DNA from 3 places in the Sphingomonas sandaracina genome. Region 2 is predicted to be linked to each of the others. Evidence: riboswitches for the same ligand, from Rfam matches in the RefSeq annotation. Region 2 holds a riboswitch; each other region holds the start of a gene.
The links. A riboswitch is a leader RNA that binds a small molecule or an ion and turns the genes downstream of it on or off. The one in region 2 is predicted to bind cobalamin.
Positions count from the first base shown of each region.

Region 1: another riboswitch for cobalamin. It lies ahead of U1707_RS01185 (DUF1636 domain-containing protein); the one in region 2 lies ahead of U1707_RS14005 (TonB-dependent receptor plug domain-containing protein).
Region 3: another riboswitch for cobalamin. It lies ahead of U1707_RS00755 (CbtB domain-containing protein); the one in region 2 lies ahead of U1707_RS14005 (TonB-dependent receptor plug domain-containing protein).

Region 1 is NZ_JAXOJK010000001.1:296,403-304,441, forward strand. It holds gene htpG (molecular chaperone HtpG) at 1-1,874, opposite strand, end outside; gene U1707_RS01170 (peptidylprolyl isomerase) at 2,043-2,720, shown strand; gene U1707_RS01175 (NAD(P)/FAD-dependent oxidoreductase) at 2,797-4,413, opposite strand; gene cobO (cob(I)yrinic acid a,c-diamide adenosyltransferase) at 4,480-5,085, shown strand; cobalamin riboswitch at 5,259-5,452, shown strand; gene U1707_RS01185 (DUF1636 domain-containing protein) at 5,625-6,032, shown strand; gene cobT (nicotinate-nucleotide--dimethylbenzimidazole phosphoribosyltransferase) at 6,029-7,042, shown strand; gene U1707_RS01195 (histidine phosphatase family protein) at 7,039-7,629, shown strand; gene cobS (adenosylcobinamide-GDP ribazoletransferase) at 7,626-8,039, shown strand, end outside.
Region 2 is NZ_JAXOJK010000004.1:243,996-252,034, reverse strand. It holds gene alr (alanine racemase) at 1-688, opposite strand, end outside; gene U1707_RS14020 (ABC transporter ATP-binding protein) at 738-1,517, opposite strand; gene U1707_RS14015 (FecCD family ABC transporter permease) at 1,508-2,476, opposite strand; gene U1707_RS14010 (ABC transporter substrate-binding protein) at 2,658-3,470, opposite strand; gene U1707_RS14005 (TonB-dependent receptor plug domain-containing protein) at 3,467-5,365, opposite strand; cobalamin riboswitch at 5,483-5,696, opposite strand; gene U1707_RS14000 (TonB-dependent receptor) at 5,717-7,783, opposite strand; gene U1707_RS13995 (response regulator) at 7,845-8,039, opposite strand, start outside.
Region 3 is NZ_JAXOJK010000001.1:191,435-199,473, reverse strand. It holds gene cobM (precorrin-4 C(11)-methyltransferase) at 1-180, shown strand, start outside; gene U1707_RS00770 (cobyrinic acid a,c-diamide synthase CobB) at 177-1,493, shown strand; gene cobF (precorrin-6A synthase (deacetylating)) at 1,490-2,293, shown strand; gene U1707_RS00760 (histidine phosphatase family protein) at 2,272-2,835, opposite strand; cobalamin riboswitch at 2,845-2,995, shown strand; gene U1707_RS00755 (CbtB domain-containing protein) at 3,026-3,253, shown strand; gene U1707_RS00750 (CbtA family protein) at 3,270-3,989, shown strand; gene U1707_RS00745 (TonB-dependent receptor) at 4,160-6,583, shown strand; gene U1707_RS00740 (hypothetical protein) at 6,814-7,470, shown strand; gene U1707_RS00735 (efflux transporter outer membrane subunit) at 7,484-8,039, opposite strand, start outside.

The sequences.
Region 1 (8,039 bases), on a different contig from region 2:
GGACGCTCGCCATCGGCGATCTGCGCCTCGTCGAACAGCAGATGCGCGGCATCCTCGCGCAACGCCGTCTCGTCCTCGCCAAGCGCAGCAAGCCTGGCGATCAGCGCCGAGCGCGGGTTGATCTCCAGCACCGGCTTGGCGGCGGGCATCGCCTGACCGCTGGCGGCAAGGATCCGCTCGAGCTGGCGGTCCATGCCGCTGTCCGCCGCGACGAGGCAGACCGCGCTGTCGGTCAGACGCTCCGATGCGCGCACTTCCGATACGGCATCGGCAAGCGTGGTCTTCACGAACGCGATGAAGTCGGCGACCTCCGGCGTGGCGTCGGCGGTCGGCGCGGTGGCGCCATCGGCAAGCGGGATCAGGCTCAGATCCGCGGCGCCCTGCGTCACCGACTTGAACGGCTTGCCGTCATGATCGATGCCCGCGGTCACCCAGAACCCGTCGACCGAGTCCGGCAGCAACAGCACTTCGATCCCGCGCGCGCGGAACCCTTCGAGCTGCGGCGATGCTTCGAGACGGTCGAGATCGGTGCCGACCGCGTAGTAGATCGCGGTCTGGTTGTCCTTCATCGCCGCGACATAGTCCGCGACCGAACGCCATGCCCCGCCGGACGTGGTCGTCTTGAAGCGCGCGAGCTTCAGCAACGGTTCGCGACGTTCGAAATCCTCGTACAGCCCCTCCTTTAGGACCGCGCCGAAATTCTCCCAGATCTTGGCATAGGCTTCCGGATCGCGCGTCGCGACCTTGTCGAGTTCGCCGAGCACGCGCCCGGTCACACCCTTACGGATCGCGGCGAGCATCGGGCTTTCCTGGATCATCTCGCGCGAGACGTTCAGCGGCAGGTCGGACGAATCCACCAGCCCGCGCATGAAGCGCAGGTAGCGCGGCAGGACGTCCGCATCATCGGTGATGAAGACGCGCTTCACGTACAACTTCATGCGGCCATTACGATCGGGATCGAACAGGTCGAACGGCTTGGCGCCGGGGACATAGGCGAGCACCGAATATTCGTGCAGCCCTTCCGCGCGGTAGTGGAGTGTCAATGCCGGCTCGTCGAACTGGCCCGAGACGCTGCGATAGAAGTCGGCATAGTCGTCCGCCGTGATCTCGGACTTGGGCTTGGTCCAGAGCGCCGCCCCGTCGGCGATCTCGACCGGCTCGGCATCGGGCGTTTCGCGCAGCGTGATGGGGACGGGGACGTGACCCGACTGGTCGTTGATCAACCGCTCGACGGTGTAGCGCTCGGTATAGGACGATGCGTCCTCAAGCAGATGCAGCACGACGCGGGTGCCGCGGGACGGCGCCTCGGCGGTGTCGACCGGCGCGATTGTGTAGGTCCCGAGGCCGTCCGACGACCAGACCGACGCAGTATCGGCACCGGCGCGGCGCGACACAACATCGACCTTCGATGCGACCATGAACGCGGAGTAGAACCCAACGCCGAACTGGCCGATCAACTGCGCGCCGTCCGATCCGGCGGACGCGGCGATGCGGTCCATGAAGGCCTTGGTGCCCGACCGTGCGATCGTACCGAGCGCCTCGGCCATGTCGTCGGCGGTCATGCCGATTCCGTTGTCCTCGATCGTCAGCGTCTTGGCCTCGGGATCGAGCGTGATCGCGATCTGCGTGCGGGCATCGCCCCCGACCGTTTCTGCACCCAGCAATTCGGGCGCGCTCAACGCCTCGTAACGCAGCTTCTCGCAAGCATCGGCAGCATTCGAAATCAGCTCGCGCAGGAAAACGGTCTTATCCGAATAGACCGAATGCACCATCATATGCAGCAAACGCGAAACGTCCGCTTCGAAAGCGTGGGTTTCGCCGTGCTCCGTATCGGAAGGCTGGGTATCGGCGGCTGGAACGGTTTCGTCGGTCATGTGCTGTTACGGCGCTCTTATGGGTAGGGACGGTCGAGAGTTGGCCGGCTTGGAGGGTAAATTCAAGAGCGCGTCGCCGTCGGACAGGATGCCTTGAGCCAGCCGATGTTGCGTCGGCCTCGCTTGGCGGTTAGCGGGCCTCGATCAGCCGCTAAAGGAATGACCAACATGCGCCGTTTTCTCATGGGATTGGCCGGAGCAGTCGGCATCGCGGCCTCGGTCTTCGCGGAACCTGCGTCGCGCGTCACGTCGGTGGCCAAACCGGGGATCGTGCGCGTCCGCCTCGTCACGTCGGAGGGTCCGATCCTGCTGGCGCTCGACGCGCGGCATGCGCCCAAGACGACCCAGAACTTCCTCGAATATGTCGATGACGGACGTTTCGACGGGACCGATTTCTATCGTGCGAGCCGGCAAAAGTCGTCGCCGAAGACCGGGTTCATCCAGGCTGGCATCCGTACCGACGCACGTCGGATCCTGCCACCGTTTCCGCTGGAGACGACGGCGATGACCGGCATCAAGCACGGCGATGCGACGATCTCGATGGCGCGGGGCATGAACCCGGCTTCGGCAGGCGGCAATTTCTTCATAACGATCGGCCCGGCGCCGGCGATGGATGCGCGCGCGGGGTATCCCGGCTATGCGGCATTCGGGCATGTCATCGCCGGTATGGACGTGGTGAAGCGCATCCTCGCCAAGCCGACCGGCGGCGGGATGGACGCGTTCAAGGATCAGATGATTTTGAAGCGCGTGGCGCTGGTGAGTGCGCGGCGGCTCGACGGGGTGGCGAAACCTACGGGATTGCCGCGGGCCTGGCTGATCAAGACGCGCCCCGATCGGGGAAAGTGAGTGGTCCGTTATCCCGGGTTGGTTCCACACCTATCCGCGTGAACATGTCCACCCCGGCGGCGGCCGGGGTCGGAGTTCATGCAATCAGGCTAAGCGCGACGGCTTCCGCAACCTTGATCCCGTCGACCGCCGCGGACAGGATGCCGCCCGCATAGCCGGCACCTTCGCCGGCCGGGAACAGCCCGGCGGTGTTGAGGCTGACGAAATCGTCGCCGCGCGTGATACGGACCGGCGACGACGTTCGTGTTTCGACTCCCGTCAGGACCGCGTCGGGATGGTCATAGCCGGGGATCTCGCGCCCGAATGCGGGCAGTGCCTCGCGCAACGCGGTGATTGCGAAGTCGGGCAGGCATTCGGACAGGTCGGTCATGTGTACGCCCGGCTTGTACGACGGGATCACCGAACCCAGCGCGGTCGACGGCCGCCCGGCAAGCAAGTCGCCGATGCGTTGCGCGGGCGCCTTGTAGTTCGACCCGCCGGCGACATAGGCGCGCGATTCCCAGTGGCGTTGCAGTTCGATGCCCGCGAGCGGGTGGCCGGGATAATCACGTTCGGGGTCGATCCCGATCACGATGCCGGAGTTCGCGTTGCGCTCGTTGCGCGAATATTGGCTCATGCCGTTGGTCGCAACGCGGCCTTCCTCGGAGGTAGCGGCGACGACGGTGCCGCCCGGGCACATGCAGAAGCTATACACCGTGCGGCCGTTCTTGCAGTGGTGCGACAGGCTGTACGCCGCCGCGCCGAGATCGGGATGGCCCGCGCATGGCCCGAACCGCGCCTCGTCGATCCACGATTGCGGATGCTCGATGCGGACCCCGATCGAGAAAGGCTTGGCCTCGACATGGACCCCTTTGGCGTGGAGCATCTCGAACGTGTCACGCGCGCTGTGGCCGACCGCGAAGACGACGTGGTTGGCTTCGAGATAGTCGCCGGTGCTGAGGTGGAGACCGCGCAATTGGCGCACGCCGCCCTCAGTGGCGACATCGAGACCGTCGACCCGCGTCGAGAAGCGGTATTCGCCGCCGAGCGCCTCGATCGTCTCGCGCATGCTCTCGACCATCGTGACGAGGCGGAACGTGCCGATATGCGGGTGCGCTTCGGTCAGGATTTCCGGGGGCGCGCCGGCCTTGACGAACTCGGTCAGGACCTTGCGGCCAAGGTGGCGCGGGTCCTTGATCTGGCTCCAGAGCTTGCCGTCGGAAAACGTGCCCGCACCGCCCTCGCCGAACTGGACGTTGGACTCGGGGTTGAGGACGCTTTTGCGCCAGAGCCCCCAGGTGTCCTTGGTACGTTCACGAACGACCTTGCCGCGGTCCAGGATGATCGGGCGGAACCCCATCTGCGCCAGGATCAGGCCGGCGAACAATCCGCAGGGGCCTGCGCCGACGACCACCGGGCGCGGACCTGTGTAGCTCGCGCCGCCCTTGGTGACGAACCGATACCCCGTATCCGGCGTGCGCTGGATGTAGCGATCCTTGCGAAAGCGCGTGAGGACGGTGTCCTCGTTCTTCAGCGTGACGTCGACCGAATAGACCAGTTGAATGTCCATCTTGTCGCGTGCGTCGTGCGCCCGCCTGGCGACGGTGTAGCGGATCAGGTCGCGCGGGGTGACGCGCAGGCGGTCGCGGATTGCGGCGGGGAGCGCTTCGTCGGCATGATTGAGCGGCAGCTTGAGGTCGGTGATGCGGAGCATGAGGGATGCTCTAGCGCCGCGCGCCGTGATCCGCCATCGGGCGCAGGGGCGGGAGCAAAAGAGGACATGACCATGCGGACCGACGACGAGCAGAATGCCAAGAGCGCCAAGCGCAAGGAAGTCCATGACCGGATCGTCGCGAGCAAGACGATCGAGAAGGGGCTGATCATCGTCCACACCGGCGCCGGCAAGGGCAAGTCGACTGCCGCGTTCGGGATGGCTGTGCGGATGCTCGGCCATGGACGCAAGGTGGGCGTCGTCCAGTTCGTGAAGGGTGCGATGGCGACCGGCGAGAAGGCGATCTTCGACGCGTTCCCCGATTTGTGCGAGTTCAAGCCGATGGGCGAGGGCTTCACCTGGGACACGCAGGACCGTGCCCGCGACATCGCGGTGGCGCGCGAGGCGTGGGACGAGGTCAAGCGCATGATCGCCGACCCGTCCTATGCGATGGTGGTGGCGGACGAACTGAACATCGTGCTGCGCTACGACTATCTGCCGGTCGACGAAGTGCTGGCAGCGCTGGCCGCCAAACCCGAGATGACTCACGTCGTCGTGACCGGGCGAAATGCGCCGGATGCACTGATCGAAATGGCCGATCTGGTCACCGAGATGACGCAGGTGAAACACCCGTTCCGGTCCGGGGTAAAGGCGCAAGCCGGCGTCGAGTTCTAGGCGGCTTCCAGACGGCGTTTAGCCCGGCCGCAACGCGCGCTACCAACGCTCCGTCATCCTGACGAAAGTCAGGATCCAGGGTAACGGGCGAGAACCTTTGTGGCCCTGGATCCTGACTTTTGTCGGGATGACGGGGTTTGCGGCAAGTCTTGCGCCGTGTCTTCCTCCCGCCTATCGCTCCACCCGCGACAGGTTCCCCCGACGCTAGCGCCGAGGGGGATGAAAATGGGAACGGGAAACACCCGGCTGCCCCTGCAACTGTACGCGGCGAGCCATCGTGCCACATGCCATTGGGATGGTCCCGAGAAGGCGGCGCGGCCGGCGTTGACCCGCGAGCCAGGAGACCTGCCCGTCGCGGTCGTCTTTCGTCCGGCCAGGGTGCGCCGAACGGACGGGTAACACCCCGAGCGACGACATCGCTTCGTGTCGCGCGAAGGCTGGAGGCGTACGCCTTTTGCCCTTCGCGTGGTGCGGGATCGACTGTCCGGAGGGGTACGCATGCCAAAAGCACATCATCTTGTAATCGTTCGAGCATCCGCATGCTGAAGCCGGCCGCAGACGGCGTCGCCGTGGTAGCCTGCAACACATGCCGCCACTCCGCCGACGCGCGCGACGACGCCGAGGGTCAGCGCGGCGGCGCGCGGCTGGTCAGCGCATTGAAGGCGGTCCAGGCCAGCGATCCGGCCTATGCCGACGTCGCCGTGCAGGAGATGCCATGCCTGTTCGCATGCCAGGATTTCTGCACGATCCACCTACGCGCGCCCGCCAAGGTCGGCTATGTGCTCGGCCGGTTCGAGCCTACCGAAGACGCCGCTCGCGCGATCCTCGACTATGCGCGCCTCTACGGCGAAAGCGCGTTCGGGCAGGTGCCGTTCAAGCAGTGGCCACAGGGCGTGAAGGGGCATTTCATCACCCGCACCCCGCCCGCCGGGTACGTCGTCGAATGACCGCGTTCGCATCGCCCGCCGCGTTTCTCGCGGCGCTGGCGGCGTTGCCCCAACCCGACGAAGCGGCGCGCAGGGCCGCCGCGCTACGCCAGGACAGCCTCACCAAGCCGCGGGGATCGCTCGGCCGACTGGAGGACATCGCGATCTTTCTGGCCGGGTGGCAAGGCCATGCGCGGCCCCGGCTCGACCGGGTCGCGGGCATCGTGTTCGCGGGCAATCACGGCGTCGTCGCACGCGGTGTCAGTGCGTACCCGGCGGCGGTGACCGCGCAGATGGTCGCCAATTTTGAGCAGGGTGGGGGGGCCGTCAACGCGCTGTGCAGCGCGGCCGGGATTGACCTGGAGATCGTCGCGATCGATCTCGATCAGCCGACCAAGGACTTCACCAGCGCACCGGCGATGTCCGAAGGCGAGTGCCTGGCTGCCATCAACATCGGCGCGGCGGCGGTGCCGAAAGGAATCGACCTGTTGATCCTGGGCGAGATGGGGATCGGCAATTCGACGGTCGCCGCGGCCTTGTGCGCCGCCAGTTTCGGGGGCTCGGCAGCCGACTGGGTAGGGCCGGGAACGGGTGTCGACGCGACCGGTATCGCGCAAAAGACCGACGCGATCGACGAAGGCCTCGCGCGTCACGCGCGATCGCTGACGACCCCGTTCGAAATCCTGAGGCACCTCGGCGGACGCGAGCTCGCGGCGATCGCAGGGGCGGTGATCGCCGCGCGGTTGGCCGGCGTACCGGTCATGCTCGACGGCTTCATCTGCGGTTCGGCGATCGCGCCTATCGCCGCCGCCCATCCCGACGTCGTGGCGCATTGTCTGGCAGGGCATCGCTCGACCGAGCCCGGCCATGCACGCCTGCTCGACGCGCTCGGGCTCGATCCGTTGCTGTCGCTCGGCATGCGGCTGGGGGAAGGCAGCGGTGCGGCGGTCGCGACCTTGATGGTGCGTGCGGCATTGGCCGTTCACGACGGCATGGCGACATTCGCGGAAGCCGGTGTTTCGGAGGCATGACGACGCCGCACATGCTGTACCTGATGCGGCATGGCGCGCCGGCGAAGGAAGGGCGCCTGCTGGGGCGAACCGACGATGCGGTGACGCAGGCAGGGATCGCGGCCTGTACGGCGCGGGCATCGCGGCTGGCCGTCGATCACATCGTCTCTTCCGACCTGGCTCGCGCGAGGGATTGCGCGCACGCGATCGCTACGCCGCTGGGGGCGGGGCTGACCGTCCGGCAGGACCCTAGATGGCGCGAGCTCGATTTCGGCGCGTGGGACGGAATGGCGCCATCGTCGATCGACCCGCTGGCGTTGGCGCGCTTCTACGACGATCCGGACGAAGCGCCTCCACCAGGCGGCGAGCGCTGGTCCGCGTTGCAGGACCGCGTCGTATCCGCGCTCGACGATCTTCCGGCTGAACCGACCCTGATCGTCACGCATGGCGGCGCGATCCGGGTGGCGCTTGCGGCAATGTGCGGCTTCGACCGGCGACAGATCTGGGCGTTCGACCTGCCCTATGCGGCTTTGCTGTCGTTGCGGGTCTGGCCGAGCGCCGACCCGGCCATGCCGTCGGTCGTCCAGATTACCGGGCTCGCGACGTGAGGCGACTGATCCTCGCATTCGGGTTCCTGACCCGGTTGCCGATGCCCCATGTCGCGGCCGAACCCGGCGATTTTGCCGCGGCGGTCCGGCTATACCCGCTGGTCGGTCTGGCGATCGGCGCGCTGGTCGCGGGTGCCGGCTGGATTGGATCGCTGATCGATCCCTGGGTCGGCGCCTGCGCGGCGCTGCTCACCTGGACCGCAGTGACGGGAGCGCTGCATCTCGACGGACTGGCCGACCTGACCGACGGCCTCGGCGCGGCGCACGGCGATCGGACGCGGCTGCTCGCGGTGATGTCCGATCCGCATATCGGGAGTTTCGGTGTCGTCGCGATCGTCGGACAGATGCTTTCAAAGCTGGTCGCACTCCACGCGATCGGCGCCACGACATGGTGGCCGCTTATCTTTATT
Region 2 (8,039 bases):
GTTGCAGGATCTGCGCCTCGGGGACGACGACCTGACGGATCGCATCGGCCAGATCGCCACGCGGGACGCCGCCATACAACGCCAGCCCAGGGCGCGTCAGGTCGAACGCGTAGCCTTCGAGCGCGATGCCGGCGGAGTTCGCCAGGCTCATGCGGCGCGCCGATGTCGCGCCTGCGAGCGCCGCAAACCGATCGCGCTGGCGTGCGTTCATCGGCAAGTCCTCGTCGGCGCACGCTAGATGGCTCATCAGCGTCTCGATGTAGAGGCCGTCGAGCAGGCCGCCTGCGATGTCGTCCGCCGACACGCCGAGGCGGTTCATGCCGGTGTCGACCATGACGTCGCAAGCGCCGCCGCCCGCGGCTTTCCAGTGCGCGACCTGGCCCGCGGTATTCAGGACCGGGCGGGCGAACCCGGCCGAGGCGGCCGCCATGTCCTCGTCGCGGATGCCGTGGAGGACGGACACATTCAGCCCGAGCGGTGCGAGGTCGGCTGCTTCCTGCCAGTTGGAGACGAAGAAATCGCGGCAACCAGCCGCAGCGAGGCGGCGTGCGACCTCGATCGCGCCGAGGCCGTATCCATTTGCCTTGATCGCGGCACCGCACGCGGCGCTCCCGCTCATATTGTCGAGCGTGCGCCAGTTCTGGACGAGCGCGTCGCCATCGAGGCGCAGACGGAGCGGGGCAGGAATATCGATCACCCGGCGCGGGATAGTGCGCCGAACCGGGCGCGTCGACCGTCTATGCCGGTTCGATGCGGCCGACCGGCACGAAGAGACGATTGCCCCCGTCGTCGAGCAGCGCGACCCGCACGCCGAAAACCTCCGCGAGCGAGCTAGGCGTGAGCACGTCGGCGACCGGACCGAACGCCACAACACGACCGTCGGCGATCAGGAGGGCGTCGTCAGCGGTGCGCTGGGCCTGGACGAGATCGTGGAGGACGATCGCCACGCCCGCCCCGCCCGCCGCATAGGTACGCAGGCGGGCGAGCAGGTCGATCTGGTGCGACGGATCGAGGCTGGCGAGCGGTTCGTCGGCCAGCAGCCAGCGCGGTTCCCCGGCCAGCACGCGCGCGAGCAGGACGCGGGCGCGCTCGCCGCCGGACAGCTCGGCGATCGGGCGATCCGCCAGATGCGTCGTCTCCGTATCGTGCAGCGCGCGCTCGATCGCCGCGTGATCGGCAAGCGACGCCCCGGCATGCGCGCCCCGGTGCGGCAGCCGGCCGAGCGCCAAGACGTCGCGCGCGACGATGTTCCAGTGCACCGTCGCATCCTGCGGCAGATAGCCGATCGCGCGCGCCCGCACCCTCGGGTCCATCGACCGCACGTCGTGCGTGTCGAGCCTGACGCTGCCCGACGCATACCCGACGAGCGCGGCCGCGGCCTTGACCAGGGTGCTCTTGCCGGCGCCATTAGGGCCGAGGATCGCGGTCACGCGACCGGGGCGCAGATGCGCGGATATGTCGTGCAGCACGGTGCGCTTGCCGAGCCTGACGCTCAGCCGATCGACGATCAGATCCACTCGCGCCCCCGTTCCCTGAACAGCAGCCCGAGGAAGAACGGCGCGCCGATCATCGCCATCGCAACGCCCAGCCGCACTTCGCCTGCCCCTGGCGCAAGCCGCACCAGGCTGTCGGCGGCAAGGACGAGCGCCGCGCCGCCCAGCGCCGACGGCAGCAGCAACGCGCCGGGTCGGTGCCCGAAAATCGGTCGCAGCATGTGCGGTACGACCAGGCCGACGAAACCGATGACGCCGGTCACGGCCACGCCCGCCCCGACGACGAGCCCGGTTCCCAGCACGACGAGCACGCGGATGCGGCCCATCCGCACGCCGAGCGACCGCGCCGCCACCTCGCCGAGCGACAGCGAATCGAGCGATCGGCCGGTCGTCAGCAGCAGGATCGTACCGAGCAGCATCGGCGGCAGCGCGGATTGCACGTCGGTCCAGCCTCGATCGGTCAGTGCGCCCATCAGCCAGTCCATGACCTCCGCCACCGCATAGGGGTTCGGCGCGATCGAGATCAGGAACGCGGTGAGCGCGCCGGCGAGGCTGGTCAGCACGGTCCCGGCGAGGATGAAGGTGATCGCGCTCGGCGATCGCCAGGTCAGTGCGGCGAGCAACGCGACCGCGCCACCCGCCCCCAGCATCGCCGCCACGAAGATGCCGGGTCCGGTACCGACCCCGAAGACGATCGCGGCCACCGCAGCGAGTGCAGCGACCGACGAGACGCCGACCACCGCCGGGTCCGCCAGCGGATTGCGCAGATACCCCTGCAGCACCGCGCCCGACAGACCGAGCGTCGCCCCGAGCGCGAGGCCGAGCACTGCGCGCGGCAGGCGCAGCTCGAGGATGATCCACCAGCGCGGATCGGCGGAGAACCAGGCGGCCGGCGGCACCCACACCTTGCCGCAGCCAAGCGACAGGCCGAACAGCGCGATCACGAGCGCGCCGAGCGCGAGCAGTTTGAGGGGGCGGGTCATTGTGTCTGGTCCGCAGATGGAGGCGCTCCACGCACGGCCGCCACCCCGGCGAAGGCCGGGGCCCAGTTGGGGGACGATCGTAACTGCGAGCAGCGCTCGATTATTCCGGCCTCTCCAACTGGGTCCCGGCCTCCGCCGGGGTGGTGTTTAGGGATAGCATCCCCAATGCGTCGTGCGTGCATCATACCCCCGCCCGGATCGCGGCGAGCCGCTCGAGTGCACGCGGGATGGTGGGGCCGCCGCAGTTGATGAGCACACGCGGAAACACCGCTTGCGGCGTGGTCGGCAAGAGCCGGTGCCGCAGCGCTGCGCCGCGCCCGACACGCTCGGAGGCGATGACAACATCGGGGGGCCGGGTGACGATCGTCTCCGCCGACAGCGTGCCGGTATGCGTCAGGCCGTAGCGCACCGCCGCGTTGCGCAACCCGACGCGGGTCATCATGTCGTTGAGCAACGTGCTGCCGCCGGTCGCCAGATCGCCGGTGATATACAGCAGGGCGCTGGGCGGATCGGCGGCGCGGCGGCTCCATTTGGCGACGGCGCGATCGATGTCGGCATTGATCCGCGCACCACTGGCCGGCGCGCCGACCGCATCGGCGATCTGCGTGACCTGCGCCTGGCTCTCCGCGATCGAGTCGGGGATGCCGAGCAGCAACGTCTTCAGCCCGGCCCGCGCATACGCCGCCTGCGTCGCCGCGGGCGTATAGGTGCTGGCGATGACGAGATCGGGGTGCAGCGCGATCACTTCCTCCGCGGTGCCGGCGGTCGCGCGAAACCGCCGCGCGACGTCGAGCGGGATCGAGGTGCCGCCCGGATCCTGCGAATGATGGCTGATCGCCGCGATCCGCGATGCGGGCACGATCCGCACCAGCACCGCATCGACGCACGGGTTAGTCGAGACGATCCCCCCGCCGCCGCGTCCGCCCGGCGGCACGGAGCAGCCTCCGAGCGTCAACGCGGCGAGCAACGTCAGGAGGATCGCCTCGCGGCTCACTTCAAGCGCAGCCGGACGCCGCCATAGGCCGCTCGACCATAGGTGCCGTAGCCCGCGATCGTCTGGTACGACGCGTCGGTGACGTTATCGACGCGGCCATAGACGGCGAACCGATCGCCGATCGGGAACTCCGCCCGGACGCCGCCGAGCGCATAGCCATCGAGCCGCACCGCATTGGCGGAGTCGTCGAAACTGTCGCCGACCATCGTAACCGTGCCGCCGATCGACAGCCCGAACGGGAACCGGTAATCGGCGTTGACGCTGGCGGTCTGGGTCGGCCGCCGCGCGAGGGTCTTGCCGAAATCGTCGCCGATCGAGCGGTTTTCGGTGCGGATATAGCTGTAGTTCGCGGTCAGCGTCAGCGCATCGACCGGGCGTAGTGCCAACGTGAACTCGGCACCGTCGGCCTCGGCGCGGGCAATGTTCGCATAGACGCCGAACGGGCGATCGACGCAGATCGAGCCGGTCGTCGCCTGCTCCGCGTCGCTGCACGCGCGGAAGTCGATCTGGTTGCGCGTGCGTCGGTTAAAATAGGTGACGCCGACGCGCGCACGGTTGCCGAGAAACGCCTGTTCCGCGCCGACATCGAAATTGCGCGCCGTTTCCGGATCGAGACCGCGGTTCCCGAAATCCGAGAACAGCTGATACAGGGTCGGTGCCTTGAAGCCTTCGCCATAGCTGGCGCGGAACGTCGTGCCGGTGCGCAACGCCAGCGCCGCGTTCGCGCCGAACGTCGTACGGCTGCCGAAATCGTCGTGATCGTCGTTGCGGACGCCGCCGGTCAGCGTGAGGATATCGACCGGCTTGACGATCAACTGGCCGTAGACGCTGGTGATGCCGGTGTCGGCAGACGCGAACCCGTCACTGTAGCGGCTGTTCTCGCGCTCGACGCCCGCGACGACGCGGACTTGGTCGAGTGGCCGGAAGTCGCCCTGATACTCATAGCGTTCGCTGCGGCCGCGCCCGATGAAGCTCGGGTCCGCGCCGAAGGTCGGATCGTAATTGTCGCGGTTGATGTCGGCGATCGTGAACGCCACGCGATTGTTGAACCGGCCGTCGGCGAAGTTGGCATGAAGACCGGCATAGCCATAGAGTTCCTGGGTCTTCGAATATTCGGGGTCGTCGGCGAGGGCAAAATCGGGTGCCGGGAACCCATCGATGTCGACCTTGCTGTCCGCATAATAGCCGCGCAGGTCGAGGCCGATGCCCGGCGCGAATTCGACGCCCAACCGCCCTGCCGCGCCATATTGGCGGTAGCCATCGCGCTCGGTGCCGCTTGCCGCCGACGAGATGCCGTCGGTCCGCAGATAGCCCCCGGTCAGCGAGCCGGATACCGGCCCCTTCGCGCCCGATACGCCTGCACTCGCGAACACGCCGTCGGCATAACCATATTCGGCGTTTGCGCGCGCCTGCACGCCTTCGGTCGGCGCCGCGGTGATGATGTTGACGACGCCACCGATCGCCTGGCTGCCCCACGGTACCGAGTTGGGCCCGCGCAACACCTCGATCCGCTCGACCGAGCTCGACAGGAGGTTGGCGAAGTTGAAGCCGCCACCGGTCGAGGACGGATCGTTGACGCGGACGCCGTCGATCACGACCAGGGTCTGGTCGGCTTCGGCGCCGCGGATCCGCACGCTAGTCAGCGCGCCGATCGAGCCGTTGCGGGTGACGGTGACGCCGGGCGTGGTCGCGAGCAGATCGGACACCACGGTCGTCTGGCGGCGCTCGATCTCGGCGCGGTCGATCACGGTCACCGCCTGGCCGACTTCGCTCGCGGGTTGCGCGACGCGCGCGGCGGTCACGACCAGTTCGGGCGTATCGGCGTCGGGAACGGCCTGTGCATATGCGGGCGATGCGATCGTCGCGGCGGTCAGGAAAAGAAAGAATTTCGTCATGGGCACGTCCTGAACAAGACCGCCTGCGACCATTCGCAGGGCGGCCAGACGTCTCTCGCGCGAGGATGCCCCGTCACGACGGAGCTACTCGTCCGCGCCGGAGCACCCGCCCGCGCAGTGGATCGACCGTGAGAGGCAGGTCTCCTGGCTTCCGGGTCGCCGCGTCCACCCCGCCTTCCCAGGTCTTCACCCAGTGGCGTATCGGGGTGGCCGCTATCCGGTCACAGTTGCGGGTACAGCGTCGGTCTTGCGGATCGGATCATGACGACCCTCCCGCGCACCGACTTCCCTTTTGATCCCGTCGCCGGGAGCCCTTCACGCGCCCGCCATTAGTCGCAGCCCAGACACGGGTCAACGCAAGCCATAGCGGAGCCCGACCCAGATCGTCCGCGGCGTCGCGCGCTCAACGATGTTGCCGCCGCTGATCCCCGCCTCGACCCGTTCGTTCAGCATGTTTTCGGCACGCAGTTCGGCGATCAGCGACCGCATGACGGGGAGTGCAGCATACGCGTCGAGCGTGGTCGCGGGCGCGAGCACCCGGCTGTTCTGGTCGTCGTCGAACTGCCGGCCGACATGCCGCACGGTCAGCGACAGCGCCGCTGCATCGTGCCGCCAGTCGATCGTCCCCGACACAGCGTCGCGCGGCGTCTGCGCAGGGCGCAGACCGTCAAGCGCCGCGGTGATCCCCGAACCTTCGACGGTCGAATTGGTGTGCGACCAGGATGCCTGCACGCCGAACGGGATAGTCCCCGAAGCCGGCCGATACGACGCATCGAGTTCGAACCCATGTGCGCGGATCGCATCGAGATTCTGACGGACGCGGTAGGTCGTCACGCCAGGAAGGACCTGCGCTGGGCTGGTCGTCGTGACGTTGGCGATCGCGTCCGTCACCCGGTTGTAGAAATAGGTCGCGGCAAGACTCACGCCCGATACAGGCGCCAGCGTGACGCCGCCCTCGACCCCGGTTAGCCGTTCGGGCGACAGCGACGCGTTCGCCGCAGTCGCATCGTTGCCGACGCGGAACGGCCGGTACAGTTCGTTGAGCGTCGGCAACCGCCAGCCGCGATACCCCGCGGCGCGCAGCGTGATCGCCTCGACGGGCTGGTAGGCGATACCCGCGCGGCCAGTCGTCTCGCTGCCGTCGCGGTTGGCATAGCGCTGGTCGGTGAGTGCCGCGCCCCCCGCCAGCGGCCGTTCGGACAAATAGCCGTCGTCGATCGTCCACCAGTCCAGCCGCCCGCCAAGGCTGAAGGTCACATCTCCAGCGACCAGGCTGCCATCGGCGAACAAGCCCGTCGTGGTCGTGCCGCCGCCCGCCTCGCGTCGCCGTGTCGGTACCGCCGCGACGAAGGTGTAGAGTTCCTGCGTCTTGCCGCTGACGTCGCGCAGGTCGGCGCCCAGCCGCAGCGTGATGCTCTTGCCCAGCGGCGGCAGGATCTCGATCCGCCCGCCCAGCCCGGTGGCCGGCGTATTATACTGGTCGAGCGACTGGATCGCGGTCGTTCGCGCGGCATTGATGCTGTTGAAGCTGCTCGCGAACGCGCGCGTCTGCAGATAGGCGAGCGCGGAATAGCCCCAGTCGCCGCGGCCGATCAGCCTGACGCTGGCGTCTGCGCCTTCGCTCTTGTTGTCGGTGAACTCGGACCCACGATCACGCCGGTCGGTGAAGGCGCTGGCGTTCACCTGCAACTCCGTCTTCGCGCCGATCCCGACGACGGTCCTGATCGCGCCCGACGCCTGCTCGTACGGCGCGGGCCGATCGACGATCCCGCGACTGTCGGCCACCGTCGGCGTGAAACCGTCGCCGCGCGCATACGCGCCGGACAGCGTCGCGAACCCGCCCTCGCGGACCAGCGCCGCCGAGCCCTGCGCATCGACCGAGTCGCGACTGCCATAGGCGATGCTGCCCTGGAACGGCGTCAGGTCGCCAGGCGTCGCGCTTTCGAGTTCGACCGTCCCGGCCAGCGCCCCCGGCCCCTGATAGCCACTGCCGCCGCCGCGCGTCACGCGGATGCGACCCAGCCGCCCCGTCGCATAGGCGGGAAACGCGACCCACCCGCCGAACGGGTCCGCCTGCGGTACGCCGTCGAGGATCAGCAGCGCGCGGCTCGACGCATTGCCGCCGATCCCGCGCAACGAAATCCCCTGGCTGGTCGGGTTGGCGCTGCGCGAATCCGACCGGCGGAACTGCTGCAAGCCGGCGACATCGGCGAGCACGCTCTCCAGCCGGTTGCTGGCATTGGCGTCGATCCGATCGCGCTCGATCGTGACGATGTCATAAGCGCGGTCACCCGGCGCCGGCGCCAGCCCGCGCCCGGTCACGACGATATCGGGTGCAGGTTCGGGGGTCGATTGCGCGACGGCAGCGCCGGACGACAGGAGGACGCAAACGAGTGCAGAGATCGGAAGGCGAATCATCGCCGGCGCATGGCAGCTTTACCCCGTCTCTGGAAAGCGGGCAGACCGGCCCGATCGTCGTTCAGCTATCGGTGCGCAGACGGTAGCCGACCCCGAGTTCATTGGCGATCACGCTGCCGACCGGATCCGGCGCCTCGAGTTTCTGGCGCAGGTTGCGGATCACGATGCGGAGATATTCGATCCGCGGATCCTCGTCGCCACCCCAGGCCGCGGCGATGATCCGGTCGTGCGTGACGACCCGCCCGCTATGCCGCGC
Region 3 (8,039 bases), on a different contig from region 2:
GCCACGCTGGCAACGATCGTCGAGGCAGCGGCCGACGGCCCGGATCGGACTGCGTTGATCCTGGTCGGTCGCGTTCTCGCGTCGGACGATTTCGGCGAAAGCAGCCTCTATGCAGCAGGGTACGACCGGCGGTTCCGACCACAGGACGCGAACTCGCGGTTTGCAGGAGACGCGTCATGATCCCGGGCCTGATGATCGCCGCACCCGCATCGGGAACCGGCAAGACCACGGTCATGCTGGGCCTGCTGCGTGCACTGCGCGACGAAGGACTTGCGGTGCAACCGTTCAAGAGCGGCCCGGACTATATCGATCCCGCGTTCCACCGCGCGGCCAGCGGGCGGCCATCGTTCAACCTCGATAGCTGGGCGATGAACGGCGCGATGCTCGACGGTCTGGCCGCGTTGGCGAACGATGCCGATTTCGTGCTGGCGGAAGGGTCGATGGGCCTGTTCGACGGCGTGGCGAAACCGGGCGCGACCGGTACCGGCGCCAGCGCGGATATCGCGCGCAGGATGGGCTGGCCGGTCGTCCTGGTGATCGACGTATCGGGACAGGCGCAGTCGGCCGCGGCCACCGCGCTCGGCTTTGCGCTGTACGATCCCGGATTGCCGATCGCCGGCGTGATCCTGAACCGGGTCGCGAGCCCACGTCACGAACGGCTTGCGCGCAGCGGCATGGCCGCCGCCGGCGTGCGCGTGTTCGGCGCATTGCCGCGACGCGGCGATCTGAAACTGCCCGAACGGCATCTCGGGCTCGTGCAGGCGTCGGAGCATCCCGATCTGGATGCCCGGATCGCCGATTATGCGGTGTTCCTGCGCGATCACGTCGATCTCGCCGCGATCCGCGCCGCCGCCGCCGCCGCCGCGACGACGCCGCGGAACGGTGTCGAGCCACACCGCTTCACGCCACCGGCGCAGCGCATCGCCTTGGCGCAGGATGCCGCGTTCTCGTTCGCATATCCTCACATGCTGGCCGGATGGCGTAGCGCAGGTGCCGAAATCCTGCCCTTCTCGCCGCTCGCCGACGAGTGCCCCGCACGGGACGCGGATCTCGTCTGGCTGCCGGGCGGCTACCCGGAGCTGCATGCCGGGCGTCTCGCTCAGGCGGACAATTTCCGTGCCGCGCTCGCCAGCCATGCCGTCACGCGGCCCGTGCACGGCGAGTGCGGCGGGTATATGGCGTTGGGCGAAGCGTTGATCGATGCCGAGGGTGTGCGCCATCGTATGGCCGGACTGCTCGGTCTGGTCACGAGCTATGAGCAGCGGCGCATGCATCTGGGCTATCGCCAGGCGACCTTGCTTGCGCCGATGGCCGGCGTTGCGGCGGGGAGCGATCTGCGCGGTCACGAATTCCATTACTCGACCATCCTCGACCAACCCGATCGACCGCTCGCCGATGTCAGCGATGCGGAGGGGACGCCGGTCACGGAGAGCGGATCGTACCGCGGTAACGTGTCCGGCACCTTCTTCCACTTGATCGCGCATGGCCGGTGAACGGAATCGACCTGCATCTGATCGGGATCGGTACCGGCAATCCCGATCACCTGACGCGGGCGGCGGAGGCTGCGATGAACGCCGCAGACGTCATCCTGCTCCCCCGCAAGGGCGATGCGAAATCGGACCTGATCGACCTGCGCCGAACGATCTGCGCCGCGGTCCTGACCGGCGGGACGCAGGTCGTGGAGTTCGACCTGCCGAAGCGCGGTACCGATGGCGACTATCTGGCCGCGGTCGACGACTGGCATGACGCGATCGCCGCGTGCTGGGCAACTGCAATCGACACGTACCTGCCGGAAGGCGGACGGTTGGCGCTGCTCGTGTGGGGCGATCCATCGCTGTACGACAGCAGCTTGAGGATCGCCGAGCGATTGCATCGCGAGGGTCGTTCGCTGCGCGTCCATGTCGTTCCGGGTATTACCAGCTTGCAGGCGCTGACGGCGGCACATGCGATTCCCCTGAACATGCTGGGTGCGCCGGTCCTCATCACCACCGGACGGCGGTTGCGACGCGACGGCTGGCCGACGGGCGTCGATACGCTGGCGGTCATGCTCGACGGCGGATGCGCCTTCGAGACGCTCGATCCTCACGGTATCGACATCTGGTGGGGAGCGTATCTAGGCATGCCGCACGAGGCGCTGGTCGCGGGCCCGCTTGCCCTAATAGCGCACCATATCGCATCGCATCGTGCAGCGTTGCGCGCCGAGCATGGCTGGATAATGGACATATACCTGATGCGTCGCCCGCCGCAATCAGCAGTCGCGCCGATGGACGATCAGCAGCGACGGAGTTCCTGAAGACGCCAAACGCGATTGAACGATAGCACGGTAATCGACAGCGGTGCGATGTCGATCCGGAGTGTCGTCGTTACCGGGATCGACAGCGCTGCGGCGATCGTCGCGCGGATGACGGTGGCATGCGTGATCGCCAGTATCGGCTGGTCCATGGGCTCCATGCTGCGAAGCCAGGGTTCGACGCGTTCCGCAACGGCGTCCATCGTCTCGCCGCCCGGTGCGCCTTGTTCGGGTGCGGCAAGCCACGCCGTCAGGTCGTTCGGCGCGCGCGCATGGACCGCGTCGAACGAGAGCCCGGTCCAGGCACCGTAATCGATATCGCGGAGCGCCTCGCAAGGTACCGCGTCCAGCCCAAGGGCAATCGCGGTTTCACGCGCCGCAGCCGCCGGACTCGACCAGACGCACGCCGCAGACGGTCCGTCCAGCCTGATAGCGCCGGCCTTTGCGCGGCTCCCCTCGTCGAGCGGATCCGCCGGATCGGGGAAGCCACCGCTCCGCATCGTCGGCGTGGCGCCCGCGCACATCAGGACGAGACGGGTAGCCATCGGTTGCTCCAAATCGGTTGACGCCCCTGCCCCGTCGCTTCACAGCGGAACGATCGGAGCCGGGCGGGAAGCCGGTGCGATACCGGCGCGGTCGCGCCACTGTGATCGACGGGGCTTATCCTGTCGAGAGCCAGACCCCGCCCGACGCCTCAACGTTCGCCGGGCGCGAGATCCCGGTAGGAGACTGAACATGGCAGCACGCGCGCTATCCCCGCAAGACCCGTACATCGCGATCGGGACGACACCCGGCATTCCGCTCGACGAGATCGCACCCTGGGCCGTCCTCGGCACGGTGATCGCGCTGATCATGCTGTATTTCGTCAGCACCGAACAGGGCGCGTTCGCGCTGTTCCAGGGCATGTACGTGCATGAGTACGTCCACGACGGACGGCATCTGCTGGGTTTCCCCTGCCACTAAGACAGGGTCTGCCTTCATGATGAAACATATGCTGTGGCACGGCATGCTTGCGGGCATTCTCGGCGCCGTGGTCGCCGCGACGTTCGCACTGATCTTCGCCGAGCCCAGGATCGACGCCGCCATCGCCTTCGAAGCCGCCCACGCGGTCCATGCCATGCCCGGCATGGACGAAGACCTCGTCAGTCGAACCGTCCAGAAGACGGCCGGCCTTTTTACCGCGATGCTGATGTACGGAACCGCGCTCGGCGGGCTGTTCGCGATCGTATTTGCGGTACTCTATGGTCGCGTGGTCCGGATCGGCCCGCGCAGCCTGTCGCTGCTGCTCGCGCTGCTGACCATCGTCGTGATCGTCGTCGTACCGGCGATCAAATACCCGCCGACCCCGCCGGCAGTGGGACTTCACGAGACCGTCAGGCTCAGGACCGTCGCCTATTTCGGAATGATTGGCTTTTCGGTTTTGGCCGCGGTTGCCGGCATCTGGATACGGCAGCGTCTGAGCGGGCGGTGGTCCGCGATCGATGCGATCCTGGCCGGCGTCATGGGCTATGTCGTTCTGGTCGCCGCGCTGCAATTGCTCCTGCCGACCATCGACGAGGTTCCGGCGACATTCCCGGCGAGCCTGCTTTGGCAATTCAGGGTCGCGTCGATCGCCACGCAGACGATCCTGTTCCTCGTCATCGGGATCGCGTTCGGCTGGCAGGTCGATCGCATTCTGCGTGATCGGCGCACTGTCTAACTGGCACGGCTCACGCAGTCGGCGCCCGTCCGACTGCCGACGGGCCCAATCGCTCGTCCGGTCGGATAAACGCGGGGAGTCGCGGGAACGTCATCGAAGCGTCGCCGGCCCGTAACGTCCCGCGGCAATGGCGAACCCGAAGTCGCACTGGGGCGGCTCGGGGAACTACCATGAACCGTCTTTCCGGCCTGCTCGCCAGCGCGGCCCCCTATGTCCTCGCCGCAAGCGCATGTGCGACACCGCTAGCGGCACAGACCGTCACCGACCCGTCGGCCACCCCCGCAACGACGGCGCAGGCAACGGCCGAGCAACCGATGACCGCGCAACCGGCGACAGCGCCAGTGGAGACGGACGCCCCGGCCGGCGACATCGTCGTGCTCGGTTTCGGGCAGAGCCGCCAGGTCCAGAGCGTCAATGCCGCCGACATCGCGCGCCTGACGCCGGGATCTAGCCCGCTCAAGGCGATCCAGAAGCTGCCGGGCGTCAACTTCCAGGCCGCCGACCCGTTCGGCGCCTATGAATGGGCGGTGCGCATCTCGCTGCGCGGCTTCAACCAGAACCAGCTCGGCTTCACGCTCGACGGCGTGCCGCTCGGCGACATGAGCTACGGCAACGTCAACGGCCTGCACATCAGCCGCGCGATCATCTCGGAGAACGTCGCGCGCACCGATGTCGCGCAGGGCGCCGGCGCGCTCGGCACGGCATCGACGAGCAATCTCGGCGGCACGATCGAATTCTTCAGCGACAAGCCTCGCGACACAGCCAACGTGACCGGTGGCGCCACTTACGGTTCGAACGACACCTACCGCGCGTTCGCTCGGGTCGACAGCGGCGATCTGGGCGACGGCCTGAAAGGGTATCTGAGCTACGGCTTTCTCTCGACCGACAAATGGAAAGGCGACGGCGTACAGCGCCAGCATCAGGCCAACGGCAAGATCGTCAAGGATCTCGGTGCGCTCGGCAGCCTGTCGGCGTTCCTGAACTTCTCGGATCGCCGCGAGCAGGATTACCAGGATCTCAGCCTCGACATCATCCGTCGTCGTGGACTGCGCAACGACAACATCGCCGACAATTATCCGCTCGCGCTGCAGATCGCGAAGGTCGCGCAGAACCAGGCAGCGGTCGCCGTCGGCACCGCGCAACCCTGGGCCGGCGCCGGCACGACCTTCCCGGCTGGCTTCGGCACGGTCGACGATGCCTATTACGATGCCGGCGGTCTGCGGCGCGATTATCTCGGCGGCGTCACGTTCGATGCCAATCTGACGCCCGAACTCACGCTCAGCACGACCGGCTATTATCACGACAACGAGGGCCAGGGGTCGTGGATCACGCCGTATTCGCCGACCCCGGCAGGTGCGCCGAACGCCGATGGTACGCCGATCACCGCGGCCAGCCCGCTCGGGTTCCGCACCACGGAATATGCGATGAAGCGCGGCGGTGCGCTGAGCAATCTGGCCTATGTGCACGGCGCCAACACGCTTGAACTGGGCGGCTGGTACGAGACGAACACGTTCACGCAGGCGCGCCGGTTCTACGGGATGACCGACAGCGCCACGCCGAACCGCGATACGCTGCAGTTCCAGAGCAATCCGTATGCCACGCAGTGGGACGGCAAATACACCACCGATACGATCCAGTATCATGTCGGCGACACGATCCGCCTCGTCGACGATCGCCTGGTCCTGAACGCAGGCTGGAAGGGATTCTACGTCACCAACCGCGCGATCATGCTGCCGGCGACGACCTCGCCGCTGGCCGTCGGCAAGATCAGCGCGAAGGACTGGTTCCAGCCGCAGGCGGGCATCCTGTTCAAGCTGACGCCCGGCGCCGAGCTGTTCGCGGACTATAAGGAGAACGTGCGCGCCTATGTCTCGTCCGCAACGACGGGGCCGTTCTCGACCACGCAGGCCGGGTTCGACGCGATCCGCGGCCAGCTGAAGCCCGAGCGGTCGAAAACTGCAGAGGGTGGCCTGCGCTTCCGCCAGGGTCCGCTGCAGGCGTCGGCCGTCGGCTATTACATCGACTTCTCGAACCGCTTGCTCGGCTTCTCCAACGGCGCGGGGATCATCGGCAATCCGGCGACGCTGAACAACGTCGGCAGCGTCCACACCTACGGCGCCGAAGTCGCGGTCAACTACCGGATCTTCACGCCGGTATCGCTGTTCGCCAGCTATTCGTACAACAAGTCGAAATACGCCGACGACGTCCTGTCCGCGAGCGGCGCGGTGTTGGTCGCGACCGATGGCAAGATGGCGGTCGACAGCCCCGAGCACATGCTCAAGGGCGAGATCGTGATCGAACAGTCCGGCTTCACCGGTCGCGTCGGCGCCGACTACATGAGCAAGCGCTACTTCACGTATCTCAACGATCAATCGGTGCCGGGGCGCGTGCTGGTCGATGCGAGCATCGGCTACCGGTTCGAAGGCGATGGACCGATGCACGGCGTCGCGATCGAGGGCAGCGTGACCAACCTCACCGACAAGAAGTATATCTCCACGGTCGGCACGAACGGGTTCACCGCCAGCGGCGACAACCAGACTCTGCTCGCAGGCACCCCGCGCCAGGTGTTCATCTCGTTGAAGAAGGGCTTCTGAGACGCGCGCGGATCACGCGCCGCCGCGTGATCCGCGCGCAATTGCCGTATGATCAGATGACGTCCGCGCGCCGCGTAAGGCGCTTGTAAGACGATCGCGGCATCGGGTGACATCGTCGCGACGCGTCGTCGTCTGGCTCCTCGGCAAACCGGGATCCAACCGGCGGCGTATCCTCTTCGGAAGGCGAAAGACCTCGCCTCGTCGCGACATCCGTACCGAGGATGTTGTCCATGCCCGTCTGGCATACGATTCAGTCCGACCAGATCGCCGTCACGCAATCGGGTCTTCACGTTGCCGCGATGGTCCGGACGATCGCCGTGAAGGCCGTCCTCGATCCCGACGCCGCGACGACCACGCTCGCCGAGCCGCTCGCCAAGCGGCTGCCGCATATGCCCGATCTATCCGCGCGGACCGCGACGACCGACGCGCTCCCGCTGCGCCCGACCATCGACGTCAAGCTGCGCTCGACCTATCGGCCGATCTCGAAGGCGAAGTTCGGCGCGGTCGCAACGGACGGCACGATGCTGGACGTCGGTCGCGATGTGCTGACGCAGGAAATGGTGCGGCTCGATTTTAGTACGGGCCGGATCGCTGCGGTAGGCAAATCCTACATGGCGTCGCTGGGCACCCGCTCCATTCCCATCCGCCTCACGCTCACGACGGACGGCTACAGCGCGGCATGGGGCGATAGCCCGATCCCGTTCCATGCGGACGCGGCTCACCAACCGGCGAGCGTCGTTCGGACCGTCACATACGGCGCGCTGACGCTTCCCGTCCATGACGACGGTCGAGGCGGACGCTGGATCGGTTGGGATGCCTTTGCCGGCAAGCGGATCGTCCTCGACCTGCCGCACGCCACGATCTGGATCGAAAAGCCGGGAGGCTGACGAAGACGGGCGATCATCCGCCGACTACGCCGCCCCCCGCGGCCTGAAACAGCGCCACCGTATCGGAGAGCCGGGCCGCACGGGCCTGCACCGCCTGCCCCCGCGCCTGCGCATCCGTCGCGGTCGCGTTGAGCAGCGCCGGCGTACCGACATCGCCCAGCGCCAGCTGACGCCGCACGAACCCAAGTGCACGACCCGACGCATCGGTCGCGCGCGTCGCAGAGTCGAGCGCATCGGCATCGGTCCGCAGCCCGGTCAACGCATCGGACACGTCGCCGAACGCCTGAAGCACCGCCGCCCGATACTGCGCCTTCGCCCCCTCCAGCGCCGCTTCGGCAGCACGCTGTTGATGACGAAGCGCGCCCGCATGAAAAATCGGCTGCGTGATCCCGCCGATCAGCGTCCAGAACGGGTTGCCGCTCTTGAACATGTCGCCAAACCGTTCCGACGTCCCGCCCGCCGATCCGCTGAGCGAGATCGCCGGGAGACGCGCGGCGATCGCGGTGCCGACATCGGCCCCTGCCCCTTCGAGCTGCGCGCGCGCCGCCAGCACGTCGGGCCGGCGCGCA